Regions from separate parts of the Psychrobacillus sp. FSL K6-4615 genome, predicted to be linked through region 2. Evidence: a T-box and tRNA genes for the amino acid it is inferred to sense, from the RefSeq annotation. Region 2 holds a T-box; the other holds one or more tRNA genes.
What was found. The T-box of region 2 lies ahead of serS (serine--tRNA ligase). A T-box ahead of a tRNA ligase gene usually reads a tRNA of that ligase, here a tRNA-Ser.
Positions count from the first base shown of each region.

Region 1: it encodes a tRNA-Ser, which carries the amino acid that the T-box ahead of serS (serine--tRNA ligase) is inferred to sense. The anticodon was not compared.

Region 1 covers NZ_JBBOYQ010000001.1:357,176-365,265, reverse strand. Annotated here, with positions in the region: gene MKX53_RS01805 (LysM peptidoglycan-binding and 3D domain-containing protein) at 1-505, opposite strand, end outside; gene MKX53_RS01800 (DUF2238 domain-containing protein) at 635-1,249, opposite strand; gene MKX53_RS01795 (hypothetical protein) at 1,357-1,722, shown strand; gene MKX53_RS01790 (YeeE/YedE family protein) at 2,042-3,106, shown strand; gene MKX53_RS01785 (sulfurtransferase TusA family protein) at 3,123-3,347, shown strand; gene MKX53_RS01780 (YqhG family protein) at 3,532-4,311, opposite strand; gene MKX53_RS01775 (DEAD/DEAH box helicase) at 4,338-5,876, opposite strand; tRNA gene MKX53_RS01770 (tRNA-Ser) at 6,136-6,228, shown strand; tRNA gene MKX53_RS01765 (tRNA-Met) at 6,375-6,449, shown strand; tRNA gene MKX53_RS01760 (tRNA-Asp) at 6,453-6,528, shown strand; tRNA gene MKX53_RS01755 (tRNA-Phe) at 6,673-6,748, shown strand; tRNA gene MKX53_RS01750 (tRNA-Gly) at 6,755-6,825, shown strand; gene tlp (small acid-soluble spore protein Tlp) at 6,876-7,103, opposite strand; gene MKX53_RS01740 (methyl-accepting chemotaxis protein) at 7,323-8,090, opposite strand, start outside.
Region 2 covers NZ_JBBOYQ010000001.1:17,550-25,639, forward strand. Annotated here, with positions in the region: gene guaB (IMP dehydrogenase) at 1-1,043, shown strand, start outside; gene MKX53_RS00065 (serine hydrolase) at 1,186-2,520, shown strand; gene pdxR (MocR-like pyridoxine biosynthesis transcription factor PdxR) at 2,543-3,961, opposite strand; T-box leader at 4,187-4,406, shown strand; gene serS (serine--tRNA ligase) at 4,459-5,733, shown strand; gene tadA (tRNA adenosine(34) deaminase TadA) at 5,751-6,224, opposite strand; gene MKX53_RS00085 (glycosyl hydrolase family 18 protein) at 6,301-7,437, shown strand; gene MKX53_RS00090 (deoxynucleoside kinase) at 7,544-8,090, shown strand, end outside.

The sequences.
Region 1 (8,090 bases), 340 kb from region 2:
AACCAGCACATGACGCAGTATAAGCTGTTGCTGTCATCGTTAACTCTTTCTCAACAGAAGCCGGTGTTTTAGTCTCTGAAGTTGGAGCATTAGAAGTAACAGAAGTTGTCGTCGTAGCTGCACTTACCTTAGGCTGTATCACCTTTGCTCCATCTAGTACTAATTTATCTCCCGGTTTGATTAAATCACTAGTTAACTGATTGTTTGTCATTAATTGATTTACAGTCATATTATATTTTTCAGCTATATTAAATAATGTATCACCTGTAACAACAACATACGTTTGCACAGCTTCCTCCACTTTTAATTGTTGAGATGGATATATAACTGTTGAATTGAGATCGTTCCATGTTTGTAAATCTTGTACACTTACATTCTCCGCTTGAGAAATAGACCAAAGTGTATCACCTTTTTCTACCGTATGAACGCTTGATGCAGACGCTTGACCTGCCGTTCCTACTGATAGTGTTACAATTGCGGTTAGTGCAATAATGTGTTTTTTCATAAAATGAATTTCCTCCTTTTCACTAACGAGATTCATCATACCACCTATATATGACAGAACCATTGCATTCTCATTAGGAGGAAATATCATTTAAGTGACAGGATTCGACAAAATGCAACAATTGTAATATTACTTCTTTAATATCCGATCATGCCATTTTGATAAGATGAGCAAAGCTAATAGGCAACCAGCTAAAGCTAAACTCATATCCCACTGAGCATCCCACTTATCTCCTTGCATACCTAGAAAGTCTTTAGCAGCCTTACTTCCTTTTGTAAGTTTCGTACTTAACCATTCAATAATTTCGTATAAAGCTGCAATGGATAAAATAATACTGGTCGTGCATACAAATAACCAAGCACCTTTTGTTAACGGGCTAAGGCGTATGAATAATTCTCTCACTACGATTGCAGCAAAACCTTTAAAAAAGTGCCCCATACGATCGTAATTGTTTCGCTTTAAGTCAAATTCGTCCTTCACCCAATTAAACAACGGAACCTCAGAATATGTAAAATGCCCCCCTATAAATGTAAGAATACATAAAAAGGCTATGATGAAGTAGGAAAGCGTGGTAAATCGAAACTTCCTATAAGTTATGGCCAATAAAATTATAGCAATCACACCCGGGCTTACTTCCGCTAGCCAGTCAGCATAATCGAATGGTTTAATAGCTGACCATATTAAAACGACAAGAACAATAGCAAATAGGCTAATGTGTATTTTAGAGATAGCTTGAAATCTCAACTTCCTCCCTCCTTTCATACCCTAGCCTGTCCAAAAATGCATTTGATGATGCAAATACGTTTCAGTCCTTAAGAAACGGGAAAACGAATGCTAAGGAGGCGTTAAAAATGCCATGGAATAAAGATGATTATCCCGATTCTATGAAAAATTTAGAAACCGATGTAAGAGAGAAAGCTATTGAGATCGCCAATGCCTTGTTAGAAGATAATTTTGAGGAGGGACGAGCAATTTCTATCGCTACTTCTCAGGCAAGAAAAGCCATCCACGGCGATGAAGAGGAACGTGTTACATACGAAGTTATTTCGCGTGAAACCGACTGGGTTTTGAGGAAAGCAGACGGTAAACGTTCTATTATTGTGGAGAAAACGAAAGTAGAATTACTTCAAAAAGCAAAACCATATGTAAATGATCAAAACGGTATTCTTACTATTTATGAGGAAGATGGCTCAATAGAAGATACTCTATATGAATAAATTAAGAATGTAAGAACGATAAATAATCAAGATATAGTTTCTATAAAATTAATCTATGCTGTATTAAAGAGAGTAATTTACAGTCTCCTGAAATCTCAATTTCGGGAGTTTTTTTATGAGAGATTCTACGTAATACTCGAGTTAAACTAAATAGCCCTCTTCTATCTTATTAATTTTCATTTGCATCATCAAAATTCTTCACTTTATCTATGAAAATAATTTTCTCCTCCAAAATTACTATTGAAATAAATAATAGAATAATATAATATAACCCTATTAGTTTAGTCGGAATTAAAGGGAGGGTATTTATTTGGTACAAATGATTATTACTGGTTTGTTGTGCGGTGCTTTGTTAGGGTTTGTTATGCAACGAGGAAGATTTTGTTTGACTGGTGGCTTTCGTGATATGTATTTAACGAAAGACAATCGTATGTTCTATGCTTTACTAATTGCCATTGCCGTACAAAGTGTAGGTGTTTATACACTTGTCGCACTTGAAGTCATTCAAATTAGCACAGGTACTTTACCGTTATTTGCAATTATTTTGGGATCATTTATATTTGGTATCGGTATTGTGCTAGCCGGTGGTTGCGCTACTGGAACTTGGTACCGTGCTGGAGAAGGTTTAATAGGCAGTTGGATTGCATTAGCTGGTTATATACTTATGAGCACAATTATGAAAACAGGCCCACTCAGTCCGTTAAATCTAAAAATCCAACAGCCTCAATTACCATCGAATTCTATGGCAGATACTCTCGGAATAAACGTTTGGTTTTTAATTGCACTATTACTAGCTGTGGTAGGTTGGATTATTTATAAAGAAGTTACAAAACCAAAAGTAGTTATCCCAACACTTAAACCGAAAAAAACAGGGTTGGCACACATTTTATTTGAAAAGCGCTGGCATCCATTTTTGACTGCATTATTAGTTGGACTTATTGCAATTCTCGCTTGGCCATTAAGCTCAGCAACTGGTCGAATCGCAGGTTTAGGCATTACTACTCCTTCTGCAAATATCCTACAATATTTAACTACAGGAGATTTGGCATTCATTAACTGGGGAGTATTTTTAGTTCTTGGTATTTTGGTAGGGTCATTTGTTGCCGCTAAAGCCAGCAATGAGTTCCGCTTTAGAATGCCTGATGTAAAAACAGGATTAACTAGTTTTACTGGCGGTAACTTAATGGGATTTGGAGCAAGCTTGGCAGGTGGTTGTTCTATTGGGAACGGGTTGGTTATGACGGCTCTAATGACCTGGCAGGGTTGGATCGCATTGATCTTCATGATTCTTGGTACATGGACAGCTGTTTACTTCGTCTTCATTCGTGGAAGAAAGGAAAAGAAAAGTAAAGCCACTGTGCAAACAAGCATAACAACAGCATAAAGAAGGAGTGTCATATATGAAAAAAGTATTAGGTGTCATGGGAATGGTTTGTCCCTTCCCTTTAGTAGAAGCAAAAGAAGCAATCGCAGAGTTAAGCTCAGGAGATGAACTAGTAATAGAATTTGATTGTACACAAGCTACAGATACAATTCCTCGTTGGGCTGCAGAAGAAGGGCATAACGTTACTAACTATGAACAGGTTGGCGATGCCGCATGGACAATAACTGTTCAAAAGAAATAATAAACCGAAACAATAAGACATACGGTTCAGTAATTTCAAAATCTGTTTCTATCGTTTCGAAGTGAAGTGTTATGAACAGACGTTTGGCTCTTTTAATACCGATAATTTTTTGAGAGGCTAGACGTGACTAACATCATGTCCAGCCTCTCTTTTCTCGGTGATATTATGGATTTTTACAGGAAGTCTATTTTAAATAAAAGATACCTCCGTTTATAACTTCGATCTTTATCCGCGCTTCATACTGTTGTTCCAGTGCTGTTTTTTCCATCTCGTAGCTCTCAGGTCTTACCTCCACACCTTCATAGAAGAATTCTAGCACCCGCATATCTCGTTGCCATCTTTTTTTCGCTTGCTCAGCCCACGAATGGTCGTCCTGCTGAATCGCATTTTCAACTACTCCATCTAAACGCTCTAAACCGCGATTTGGTTTAATAACATAAGGTAGTAAAAAGGCATTTGGTGGCATAGAAGGAGCAATATTCATCTCGTTTAAAGAAGTATGAAAGTTGGATATTATATTGCCATTCATCAAGTTAATACCAAGGGAATGAAGTAACTCTTTTGTTTGATTGCTGTAATAGGATACTTTATAATTCACTCCTAGCCATGGAGTAAGTATTGGTCGGTTAATGGTTCCCTCTACCTGCTCAAACATTTGGATAAAAGAACCCATGTCATGCGTCACTTGAAAAAGTTGACTCAAACGCGGTGATCCAAAATGCACTAACTCGCCCTTAATATTCTCAGTCAACTTTGTTTGATCCGTTATTAATGTAAGCTGTGCCGGACAAGGTACTCCACCAGTAGTTTCTACATATTGCCAATAATAAGGCCTATTCATAATGCGTTTATCCATATCTATTGTCAGCTGAACCGTGAGATAATGATCCGTATCATTTACAAACTGACAATTATTTTCCGAGAAAAAAGTTCGTAAATATTGCTGAACCTGTTGTGGGTACATATATATCCTCCTTTACATGTCCCCGTTTAAATCGTCTGTTTGAAAGCGGACAATATATCATCTAAATCACCTACGACCTTTTCGAAAACATCAATTTTTTTGTAAAGTAGTTGCAATATATCTATCTCAATCGTGTTATCAATAGCTAAATTGTAAATATGAACATCATGTTCTTGCCCTAGCCGATGCACACGCCCAATACGTTGCTCCAATTTCATTGGATTCCATGGTAGATCATAATTTATCACATGGTGACAAAACTGGAGGTTTATCCCCTCTCCGCCTGATTCCGTTGCTATTAATACTTGCGCGTGTTCCTTGAATAAATGTTTCATATAATCTCGTTTATTTTTATTGAATTTCCCATTAAAAAGCACGCTTGTAATACCTTTTGTGTGTAAAAACCACTGCAAGTATGCTTGACTTGCTTTATATTCCGTAAAAATAATTACTTTATCCTGAGCTTTAGATACTATCTCAAATGCTTTCTCTGCTTTTGAGTTTATATCTAATGCCATTAACTTTTGCATAACATTTTCTACAGAATTATTTTCCTCTAAACTTGTACAATTTTGCCGCATTTTATTTAATGTCAGGAATGTCGCCTCCTTGCTACTACACATTTCCTTCTGTAGTGTAATCATCGAAAAAGCTCCTGAAAAAACAGGAGAAATATTCTTCAAGTCTAAGATTAGTTCATACACTTCTTTTTCTTCCGCTGTAAACTGTATGGGAATAATATTCACTTGACGATTCGTCCATTCTATCCCCGTGTCTTGTCTTCGGTTTCGGACCATCACTTGGTTTACCAGCTCTTTCAGGTAGTCATCATGCTCTAAATCATGCTTGCTTGCAGAGAACGCTGATTGAAACGTCTCATAATTTCCTAGGTGTCCAGGTTTTAATAGTGAAATAAGATTAAATAGTTCAAACACATCATTTTGAACAGGAGTAGCAGTTAACAATAAGCAAAATTTCTTCTTTAAACTTTGCACAAACTCGTAGATTTTAGTTTTGTGGTTTTTTAACTTATGTGCTTCATCAATAATGATCATGTCATAATCCTGTGCAAAGATAAGTTCTCTATGAGGACTTTTTTTGGCGGTATCCATACTCAGAACAACAACTTCACAATGTTCTAAAGGAGTATTTTTCTTATAAGCTACAGCGGGTATATAAAACTTATAATGCAGCTCCTCCACCCATTGATTGATAAGTGAAGCGGGAGCCAATATTAAAGCCTTCTTTACTAGCCCACGAACTAAATACTCTTTCAATATCAAGCCAGCTTCTATGGTTTTACCAAGTCCCACCTCATCAGCCAAAATTGCTTTTCCATTCATTCTTTCAATAACTGTTTCTGCAACCTTTAATTGATGTTCAAGTGGCTTTAAATTAGTTAAATACTTCGGAGATTGAAGTCCTGTGAACTCCGTGATTAAGTTATTTTGCGCAATACGATAGCTCATATTATAAAATGTCCAATTATCCCACGGTTCAATACCTTCTAATCGCTTAGTCAAACCCTCTGCCCATTCCGATGACTTTTCTATAATCATTTCCATCACCTCAGAATACTTTTCCTTAGGATGTCCCAAAAGTAGAAGTGTATGATTAAGTTTCTAAATAAAGAGAAATTGACTTAACAATCCTTTAGACACGTGATGTTTCTGGAAATCTAATTGAAAAAATAACCTAGAAAATCTACTGTTTTAGAAACTAATTTATTTTTTTCATAAATAACTATTGCCTTTCTAGTTAATAATGCTATATAATATAAAAGTCGCAAATGATTCGGAACTTATCCAATCAATTGTTAATCACGGAGGAATACCCAAGTTCGGCTGAAGGGATCGGTCTTGAAAACCGACAGGCGGGTCATACCGCGCGGGGGTTCGAATCCCTCTTCCTCCTCCATTTTTATTTTATTGTTGGTAGTTGTAACTTTTTATTGTCGCGGGTGGAGCGATGAGCAGTACGTAGACTGCGAATTGTGCCGACGGCAAGCGAAGCGAGGAAGGCACAAATCTTTCACGTAAAGTTTAATAGTAATTTTTTATTGTCGCGGGGTGGAGCAGTGGTAGCTCGTCGGGCTCATAACCCGAAGGTCGCAGGTTCAAATCCTGTCCCCGCAACCAAATGGTCCCGTGGTGTAGCGGTTAACATGCCTGCCTGTCACGCAGGAGATCGCCGGTTCGATCCCGGTCGGGACCGCCATTTTTTTATTTTGAGATTTTGAGATTGGTGATAAGCAAGAAGGTCGAGGAAGCGATTGAGTGATGGAAGGAGCGTACTAAAGTACGTGACTAACTGAACGAATGAAGCTGACAAAGAGATTCGCAGCTTAGCACAATCGAAGTTGGCTCAGTAGCTCAGTCGGTAGAGCAAAGGACTGAAAATCCTTGTGTCGGCGGTTCGATTCCGTCCTGAGCCACCATATTATGCGGGTGTAGTTTAGTGGTAAAACCTCAGCCTTCCAAGCTGATGATGAGAGTTCGATTCTCTTCACCCGCTTCTTAATTGCAGAAGACCTATTGATCAAATGATCAATAGGTCTTTTTTTATTATTTATTTCTATTTTCTGCTTCATCTAATATTTCTTTTCGGAAACCTTCGATACTCTCTTTTCGACGCTCATTTTTCTCTCGTATGGCTTCCTGATTATTTCCAATGGTATGTTCCATTGTCTCTTCGGCAGCCTCCATATTTTCAATTGTATTCTTCACCATTTTTTTTAGTTTTTTCGCATTATCTGATCGATCATCTGGGTTAGGTTTATTGTTATTAGTCACTTCAATTCCTCCTTGTTATTTCACACATAATTTATCGTCTCCTATATTTCTAAAATTATTCAGAGGTAGGTAAATCATAGGCAATTTTGTTAAAAATCAAAAAAAGCTTGGAGGAGCACTTCCAGGCTTTTTCCTATCCTTCGTTAACTGCATGGGGAACAAAGTTCATATGTAGTTAAATAATCGCTAATGGCCTCAGGAGTTGGAGATATTCGACTGTTAAATGAGCTCCTGGAATTTATGTGCACGGTCATCCAGAGCCTCAGCAGACGAAGAAATTTCAGCAAAATCTTGTATAGCTAAATGAATTTGCTGATGCGTTTTTTCTACGTTATCAGATACACGTGTGATATTCTCAGTCACTTGTTCGATTTCTCGTACAATCCCTTCAATATTTTCTTTTACTTCTGAAATAGATTGCTCCACTTGAACGGAGAGTTTTCTTACTTCCTTTGCCACTACTTCAAACCCTCGGCCAAATTCCCCTGCTCTTGCAGCTTCAATAGCAGCATTCAACGCCAATAGATTAGTTTGCGAAGCAATTTGTCGAATCGTCTTAACAATTCCTTTTATTGAATCAGTCTGGTTATGTAATCCTACCAAGTTATCTAGATTCCCTTGAGAATCCGCCGCAATTCGCTTGATCGTATCTCCTAATTCTTCACTTCTTGTTATACCAACTTCCGAGCGATTGAATAACTCCGCTGACATTTGTTTCAAGTCATCTGCAACTTGTACAATTGAATTTTGTCGGTTAGTAATATCGGTCGCTATTTTTAAAACTCCAATGACTTTTCTTCTAGTTCCTTCTGCAAAGACAGGCATATAAGTAGCTTCTAACCAAACACGATTTCCTGAAGCATCCATTCTCTCCACTTTGTCCTGAAAACTTTTTCCGGATAACAGATTCCTCCAAAACTTTTCGTAATCGGTGCTCTTCGCAAAAGCTGGAAAACAAAATTCTTCATGACTCTTCTCATACAGTTC
Region 2 (8,090 bases):
ATTTACGTTTTATTCAAGATTACTCTTTAAAAATTGATGATGTAATGACAAAGGAACAACTAGTTACAGCTTCTGTTGGAACCACTCTTGAGGATGCAGAGAAAATTCTTCAACAATATAAAATTGAAAAGTTACCTATCGTTGATGAAAATGGAAAACTAAAAGGATTAATCACTATTAAAGATATTGAAAAAGTGATTGAATTTCCTAATGCTGCAAAGGATCATCATGGACGCTTGTTAGTTGGCGCTGCAGTAGGTGTTACAAAAGATACGATGCTTAGAGTGCAAAAACTTGTAGAAGCACAAGTAGATGTGATTGTTATTGATACAGCACATGGTCATTCTCAAGGGGTTATGGATACGGTAAAACAAATTCGGAACACTTATCCAGATTTAGATATCGTAGCTGGTAACGTTGCTACTGGTGAAGCAACTAAGGCTTTATTTGAAGCAGGAGCTGATGTTGTCAAAGTTGGTATCGGCCCTGGTTCTATTTGTACTACTCGTGTTGTAGCAGGTGTTGGGGTTCCTCAAATTACTGCTATATACGATTGTGCTACAGAGGCTCGCAAAGCAGGTAAAACAATAATTGCTGATGGTGGTATTAAGTATTCAGGTGATATTGTAAAAGCCTTAGCTGCTGGTGGACATGTTGTTATGTTAGGAAGTTTACTTGCTGGTACGACAGAGAGTCCTGGAGAAACAGAAATTTTCCAAGGTAGACGTTTTAAAACTTATCGCGGAATGGGATCAATTGCAGCTATGGAAAAAGGCTCAAAAGACCGTTACTTCCAAGAAGATGCAAAAAAATTAGTTCCAGAAGGCATTGAAGGCCGTCTTCCTTATAAAGGACCACTTTCTGATACTGTGCACCAATTACTAGGTGGTGTTCGTGCAGGAATGGGGTATTGTGGAACAGGTACACTTGAAGCGCTAAGAGAGAATGCACAATTCATCCGCATGACTGGTGCTGGATTACGTGAAAGTCACCCTCATGATGTTCAAATTACGAAAGAAGCTCCAAACTACTCTATATCGTAAGTAATTGCACTGGATAGAAACTTTTGCACCCATTTCTCGTCTTAAACTAGGACGAATGGGTGCTTTTTTGTATACAAGTGTCCTACCTTGCTAAAGTATGATAAAATGAGCAATGATAAAACCAAAAGGTGGAGGTACGATAGTGAAGAAGGTATGGATGACATCAATGATAAAGTGGCTTGTACTTCCGATGTTTCTTGTGTCAGTAGTATGTAGTATGCCTGCTGCTACAAAAGCAGAGGAAAGCTTGAATTTAAATGTAGATGCAGCAATTTTAATCGATGCAGAGACAGGAAAAATTTTATATGAAAAGAATTCTGAGACAGCGCTTGGAATAGCAAGTATGACGAAAATGATGACGGAGTATTTGTTATTTGAAGCAATAGCAGAAGGTAAAGTAACATGGGATCAACAATATAATGTTACTGAATATACATACAAAATCTCTCAGGATCGTCGTTTAAGTAATGTACCATTACGTGAAGATGGCAGCTATTCTATTCAAGAGCTTTATGAAGCAATGGCCATATATTCTGCAAATGCTGCTACTATAGCAATTGCTGAAACAATTGCAGGTACTGAAGATAATTTTATAAAGCTAATGAATGAAAAAGCAGCAGAGATGGGACTAGAAGGATATAAATTCGTCAATTCTTCAGGTCTAAATAATGAAGATTTACAAGGTATGCACCCAGCGAGTACTAATGCTTCTGATGAAAACGTAATGCCTGCCAAATCAGTGGCAATTCTTGCATATTATTTGATGAAAGATTTCCCTGAAGTTTTAGAAACTACAAAGATTCCTAAGAAAATATTCCGTGAAGGAACTTCTGATGCAATAGAGATGAGTAACTGGAACTGGATGTTACCAGGTTTAGTATATGAATACGAAGGCGTAGATGGATTGAAAACCGGAACAACAGAATTTGCAGGTCATTCCTTTACTGCAACTGCTCAAAAGAACGGAATGCGTGTTATTTCTGTCGTAATGAAAGCAGTGGGTGCAGATGGAAAAGGTTCGTACAAAGCACGTTTTGATGCAACAAGAGCTCTATTAGATTATGGGTTCTCCCAGTTTTCTAAAGAAGAGATTGTTCCAGCAGGATTTAAAATTCCAAAACAAGCCACATTAAAAGTAGAAAAAGGGAAAGAGGACACAGTTGCAATTGCTGTGAAGGAACCCATTTCTATGATTATTAAGACAAATGAAAAAGAATTGTACAAGCCTGTATTTACACCAACTAAAGAGACGCTTGAAGCAGCTATTAAAAAAGACACAGTTGTAGGTAAAGTTCACTTAGAGAAATCTGAAGGAACTGACTATGGCTATATAACTGATCAAGCGGCAGAAACAGATGTAGTAACTACTGAAGCTGTAGAACGTTCTAGTTGGATAAGCTTAATGTTCCAAGGAATCGGTAAATTTTTTGGTAATTTATGGAACAGCACAACAGACTTTATAGGTGGATTATTTTAAATAGCAGAAGCACCGTAGCTCATCAAGAGTTACGGTGCTTTTTAATTTCTAGTGCTTTCATCAGTTGATGAATAGAAGAAGCAACTTGTTCCATTTTTAGACCACCAAAACCTAGTACAAGCTTTGGAAAAGTTTGCTCATCTAATTTCGATGAAATGTAATCCTGAAGACCATAAATCCGAATGTCCGCTTGCTCAGCAAGTTTTACTAGTTCTGTCTCTGTTTTAGTTGTACGAATGGTAAGTAAAATATGCATACCCGCTTGTTCTCCCGAAATACTAACCGTGGGATGGTATTGTAAAATAGTTTTTGTAATAATTTCTAACTTACGTTTATAAATCTTTCTCATTCTATTTAAATGTTTTGCAAAGTAACCATCTTCCATAAAGTTTGCTAGTATATGCTGATCCATTCGAGGAACTGTAGCTGCATAATAAGAAAATTTTTGTTTATATTGTAAGATTAGAGACTTTGGTAGAACTGCATAGGCTATTCGCAAAGAAGGCATTAGTGACTTAGAAAATGTACTCAAATAGATGACCCGTTCATTTTGATCTATACCTTGTAGGGAGGGAATAGGCTTACCCGTGTATCTAAACTCGCTATCGTAATCATCTTCAATAATGTATCTATTATCCTGCTGATATGCCCACGCTAGTAACTGGTTGCGTCGGGTTGCAGATAATACTGCTCCTGTCGGAAACTGGTGAGAGGGAGTCACATACATCACATTTGCAAAAGATTGCTCAAGTTTAGAAACTATGACCCCATCATTATCTACTGCTATAGGTACAGACATCCTACTATCATTAAAAAATAAGTGATGTGTAAGTGGATATCCAGGGTTTTCAAATCCATACACTGCCTTTTCACCAAGCAAATGAATAATAAGCGGCATAATTTGTTCAGTACCTGAGCCTAGAATAATTTGTTCAGGTGTACTCTTTACTCCCCTAGATTGGAATAAGTAAGAAGAAATTTGCTGTCTTAATAAATAATCTCCTTGGGGATGACCTAACTGTAGTAACTCCCCATTTTCTTCATTTACAATGTCCTTCGCATATCTTCTCCAAGTCTTAAAAGGAAAAGAGTCTGTATCAATTTTACCTGTAGAAAGATCGACCGAAAAGGAAGATGTATCAGTCGATTCCGGCACGATAGAAGCAATACCTTGTTCAATGATCGCTAATTCTTCTAAATTTTGAACAAAGTATCCACGTCGAGGTTCAGATACTATAAACCCTTCAGCAACTAACTGGCTATAGGCAAACTCAATCGTTGTCTGACTGACTGCTAAATATTCGGCAAGCTTTCTTTTAGAGGGAAGCTTACTACCTTCTTCAATTGTTCCGTTTATTATGGCTTTCTTTATGGATTGGTATAATTGTTCATATAGTGGGATTTTTGAATTATGTATTAACTGAAACATTAGGAAATCCATTATTTCTCCCATCTGACCACTTCTTTTGATTTATTTAGATACTTATAGTATGGTCATATTTTATTATACTAAATTTAATAAAAATAATGGAGCACTTGCATAAACAATTAGAAATCCTTTCACAAACTCTCGTCATGTAGGAAGGCAATGTTATATTGTAGAGAAGATATAGGAAAGTCTTGCAAAAGAAGTTCACGTATAGTAAAGTATGAGTAATTTCATGAATCAAAAACGATGATAGGAAGCAGTAACAAGCTCGTTTTTTTTTAGAGAGTCAGCGGTTGGTGAAAGCTGATATTAACACTTGTGAATCCGTCCTTTGAGTTGTGCGGCTGAATGATTAGTAGGTCGTGCCGGTTGAAAAGCCGTTACAGTACAAGTAAGTGGATTCTGTCTATGACAGGATCAATCAGGGTGGCAACGCGGGTATGCTCTCGTCCCTTTTTCATGGGATGGGGGCTTTTTTGTGTTTTCAAAATTTTAAGGAGGAATATTATATGTTGGATGTAAAATTTGTACGTGATAATTATGAAACAGTTAAAGCAAAACTTGCTAAGCGTGGGGAAGATATTTCAGAATTTGATCAATTCCAACCTTTAGATCAAAAGCGTCGTGAATTGATTGCGAAAACAGAAGTGTTAAAGGCTGAAAGAAACGAGTTTTCTCAAAAAATATCTCTGATGAAACGAAACAAAGAAAATGCAGATGAACTTATCGCACGTATGCGTGAAGTAGGCGACGCAATAAAATCATTAGACGATGAGCTACGGGATGTAGAAGAAAAATTTGAACATATGATGATGCGAATCCCGAATATTCCGCATGATAGTGTACCGATTGGTGATTCTGAAGATGATAACGTAGAAATACTTAAATGGGGAGAAGTTCCTTCATTTGATTTTGAAACGAAGGCACATTGGGATATTGCGACAGATTTAAAATTAGTAGATTTTGAACGAGCGGCAAAAGTAACAGGAAGTCGTTTTGCATTTTATCGTGGTCTAGGAGCAAGACTTGAACGTGGATTATTAAACTTCATGATGGACTTACATGCTGAAGAGCATGGCTATGAAGAAATGCTTCCTCCTTATTTAGCAAATCGTGCAAGTCTTACAGGCACTGGGCAACTTCCAAAGTTTGAAGAGGATGCTTTCCTAATTGGAGAAGAGGATTATTTCTTAATACCAACTGCAGAAGTACCTGTAACAAATTTTTATAGAGACGAAATATTAGATGGGGCGGAACTTCCACAAGCGTTTACTGCTTATAGTGCTTGTTTCCGTTCTGAAGCTGGATCAGCAGGTCGCGATACTCGTGGGTTAATACGTCAACATCAATTTAACAAAGTCGAGTTAGTTCGTTTTGTAAAGCCAGAGGATTCTTATGAGCAGTTAGAACTTTTAACTGGACATGCAGAAAAAGTATTACAATTGTTAGGTCTGCCATATCGTAAACTTCATATGTGTACAGCAGATTTAGGCTTTACAGCTGCAAAGAAATACGATTTAGAGGTTTGGTTACCAAGCTATGGTGAATACAAAGAAATTTCTTCATGTAGTAACTTTGAAGATTTCCAAGCTAGACGTGCAGGAATTCGTTTTCGTCGTGAAGCTGGAGGAAAACCTGAGTATGTGCATACTTTAAATGGCAGTGGATTAGCACTGGGACGAACAGTAGCGGCTATATTAGAAAATTACCAACAAGCGGATGGAACAGTTATAGTTCCAGAAGTTCTTGTTCCATATATGGGTGGAAAAACTGTTATTAAATAAAAAAAGAACCAGATTCGCTATAAACCGCGTTTCTGGTTCTTTTTTTGTTCACGAAGGTTACGGAAAAATTGAGTGAGTATACTGCCGCATTCTTCTGCTAAAATGCCTTCTGTGACGTCACAGCAATGGTTAAATCTATCGTCATTTAATAGTCTGTACAGAGAATCTACACAGCCGGCTTTGGTATCTCTTGCTCCGTAAACTACTCGAGGAATTCGTGACTGTAAAATTGCTCCTGCACACATAGGGCAAGGCTCCAAGGTAACATATAAAGTTGTTTCTTCTAATCTCCAATTATTAAGTGCTGCACAGGCCTCTTGAATAGCGAGCAGTTCTGCATGGGTTGTGGCATTTAGGCTTGTTTCTCTTAAGTTGTAAGCCGATGCAATAACTTGATCATTATGTACTATTACAGCACCTATAGGAACTTCTCCAATGGCTGCTGCCTTCTTTGCTTCTTCTATGGCTAAATTCATATAATATTCATCCATTTTTCATCGACTCCTTCTTCTTAGTTTAGCATGTTTTTTTGAGAACTTGCATACTCTAAGATGAAGGAGTGATGCATTGATCCATATAGTTAAACAAGGAGATAGTTTATATGCAATCGCCAAACGGTTCGGAACAACAGTGGAAAGTATTGTCTCTATAAATGAAATTCCTGACCCTGATGTATTAGTAATAGGCCAGGCGCTGGTACTACCATCAACTCCAAGTCCAAACAGACCTACCATTGAAACAAATTTGTATGTTGAATGGTATACAGAAGTACCTGCGGAACGTGTGTTAGAGCAAGTAGAGAAAGTAGCCTCCAATTTAACGTATATGATGCCTTTTTCGTATGAAGTACTACGAGACGGCTCATTGACGGAGATGAATTGGGGGACGTTAAGTGAAATTGCTAAAGAGCAACAGGTAGAAACAGTGATTGTCATAGCGAATATTGAAGATTATGGGTTTAATGCTACTCTAGCTCATACCATTTTCACCGATGAAGCAGTGAAGACCAATTTGTTTAAACAAGCGGTGGCAGAGGCTGAAAAAAGAGGAACGAAGCATATTCATATAGATTTTGAATATATGGAAGCGACGGATAGAGAAAACTACGTGAACTTTATAAAGGAATTTAAAGAATTTGCTAAAGGATATGTTATATCCGTAACACTTCCGCCTAAGACTAGTGCCGATCAACCAGGAAGATGGTATGAAGCTTTTGACTATAAGGCAATAGGAGAAGTAGCAGATTTTGTTGTTATTATGACTTATGAATGGGGATATAGTGGTGGGCCACCGATGGCTGTCTCTCCAATTGGACCAGTTCGTAGAGTATTGGAATATGCAAAGACAGAAATACTGCCAAGTAAAATTATGATGGGGCAGAATTTGTATGGATATGATTGGACATTACCTTATAAGGTAGGAAACCCAAATGCTAGAGCATTAAGTCCACAACAGGCTATTCAACTAGCAAAGGATCGAAATGCCGCAATCGAGTACGATCAAAATGCACAGGCTCCTTTCTTTCACTATTGGCAGAATGGTATCGAACACGAGGTTTGGTTTGAAGATGCACGTTCTATTCAAGCTAAATTCAAACTTTTAATAGAACTGCAGCTGCTAGGAATAGCATATTGGCATAGTGGATTTGACTTTCCACAAAATTGGTACTTACTTCATGAAATGTTCCAAGTGAAGAAAAAATAGAGCAAATTAGCCTTTCCTTGGAAAGGTGGATTTGCTCTATTTTTCGTTTTCAGCGTGTGCTAAAATAGATGATACGACTTGAAATCTTAGAGTGAGGTTAAAACTTATGTCCATTCCATTTATAACAGTAGAAGGTCCAATAGGGGTTGGGAAGACTTCCTTGGCGAAAGCTATTTCGGCCAAATATCAATTTGCATTACTGAAAGAAATTGTAGATGAGAATCCTTTTTTAAACAAGTTTTACGAGGATATAGCAGAGTGGAGTTTCCAAACAGAGATGTTTTTTCTGTGTAATCGTTATAAACAATTAAGTGATATAGAGAAAAAATATTTATCAAAAGAAAATCCAGTTGTGGCTGATTATCATATTTTCAAAAATCTAATTTTCGCGAAACGTACATTGAGTGAAGTAGAATATGAAAAGTATGAATCAATATATCAAATCCTAACAAAGGATATGCCTGTTCCTAATATGGTCATATATATAGATGCAAGTATAGATGTACTTCTTAGTCGAATTGATATGCGAGGAAGGGATTTCGAGAAAAAAATTAGCCCTGACTACTTGGAGCAGCTCTCAGCAGATTATCGAATGTTTATCGATGACTTCGAACAAAAGCATCCTGAAGTACCAGTTCTTCGAATAAGTGGAA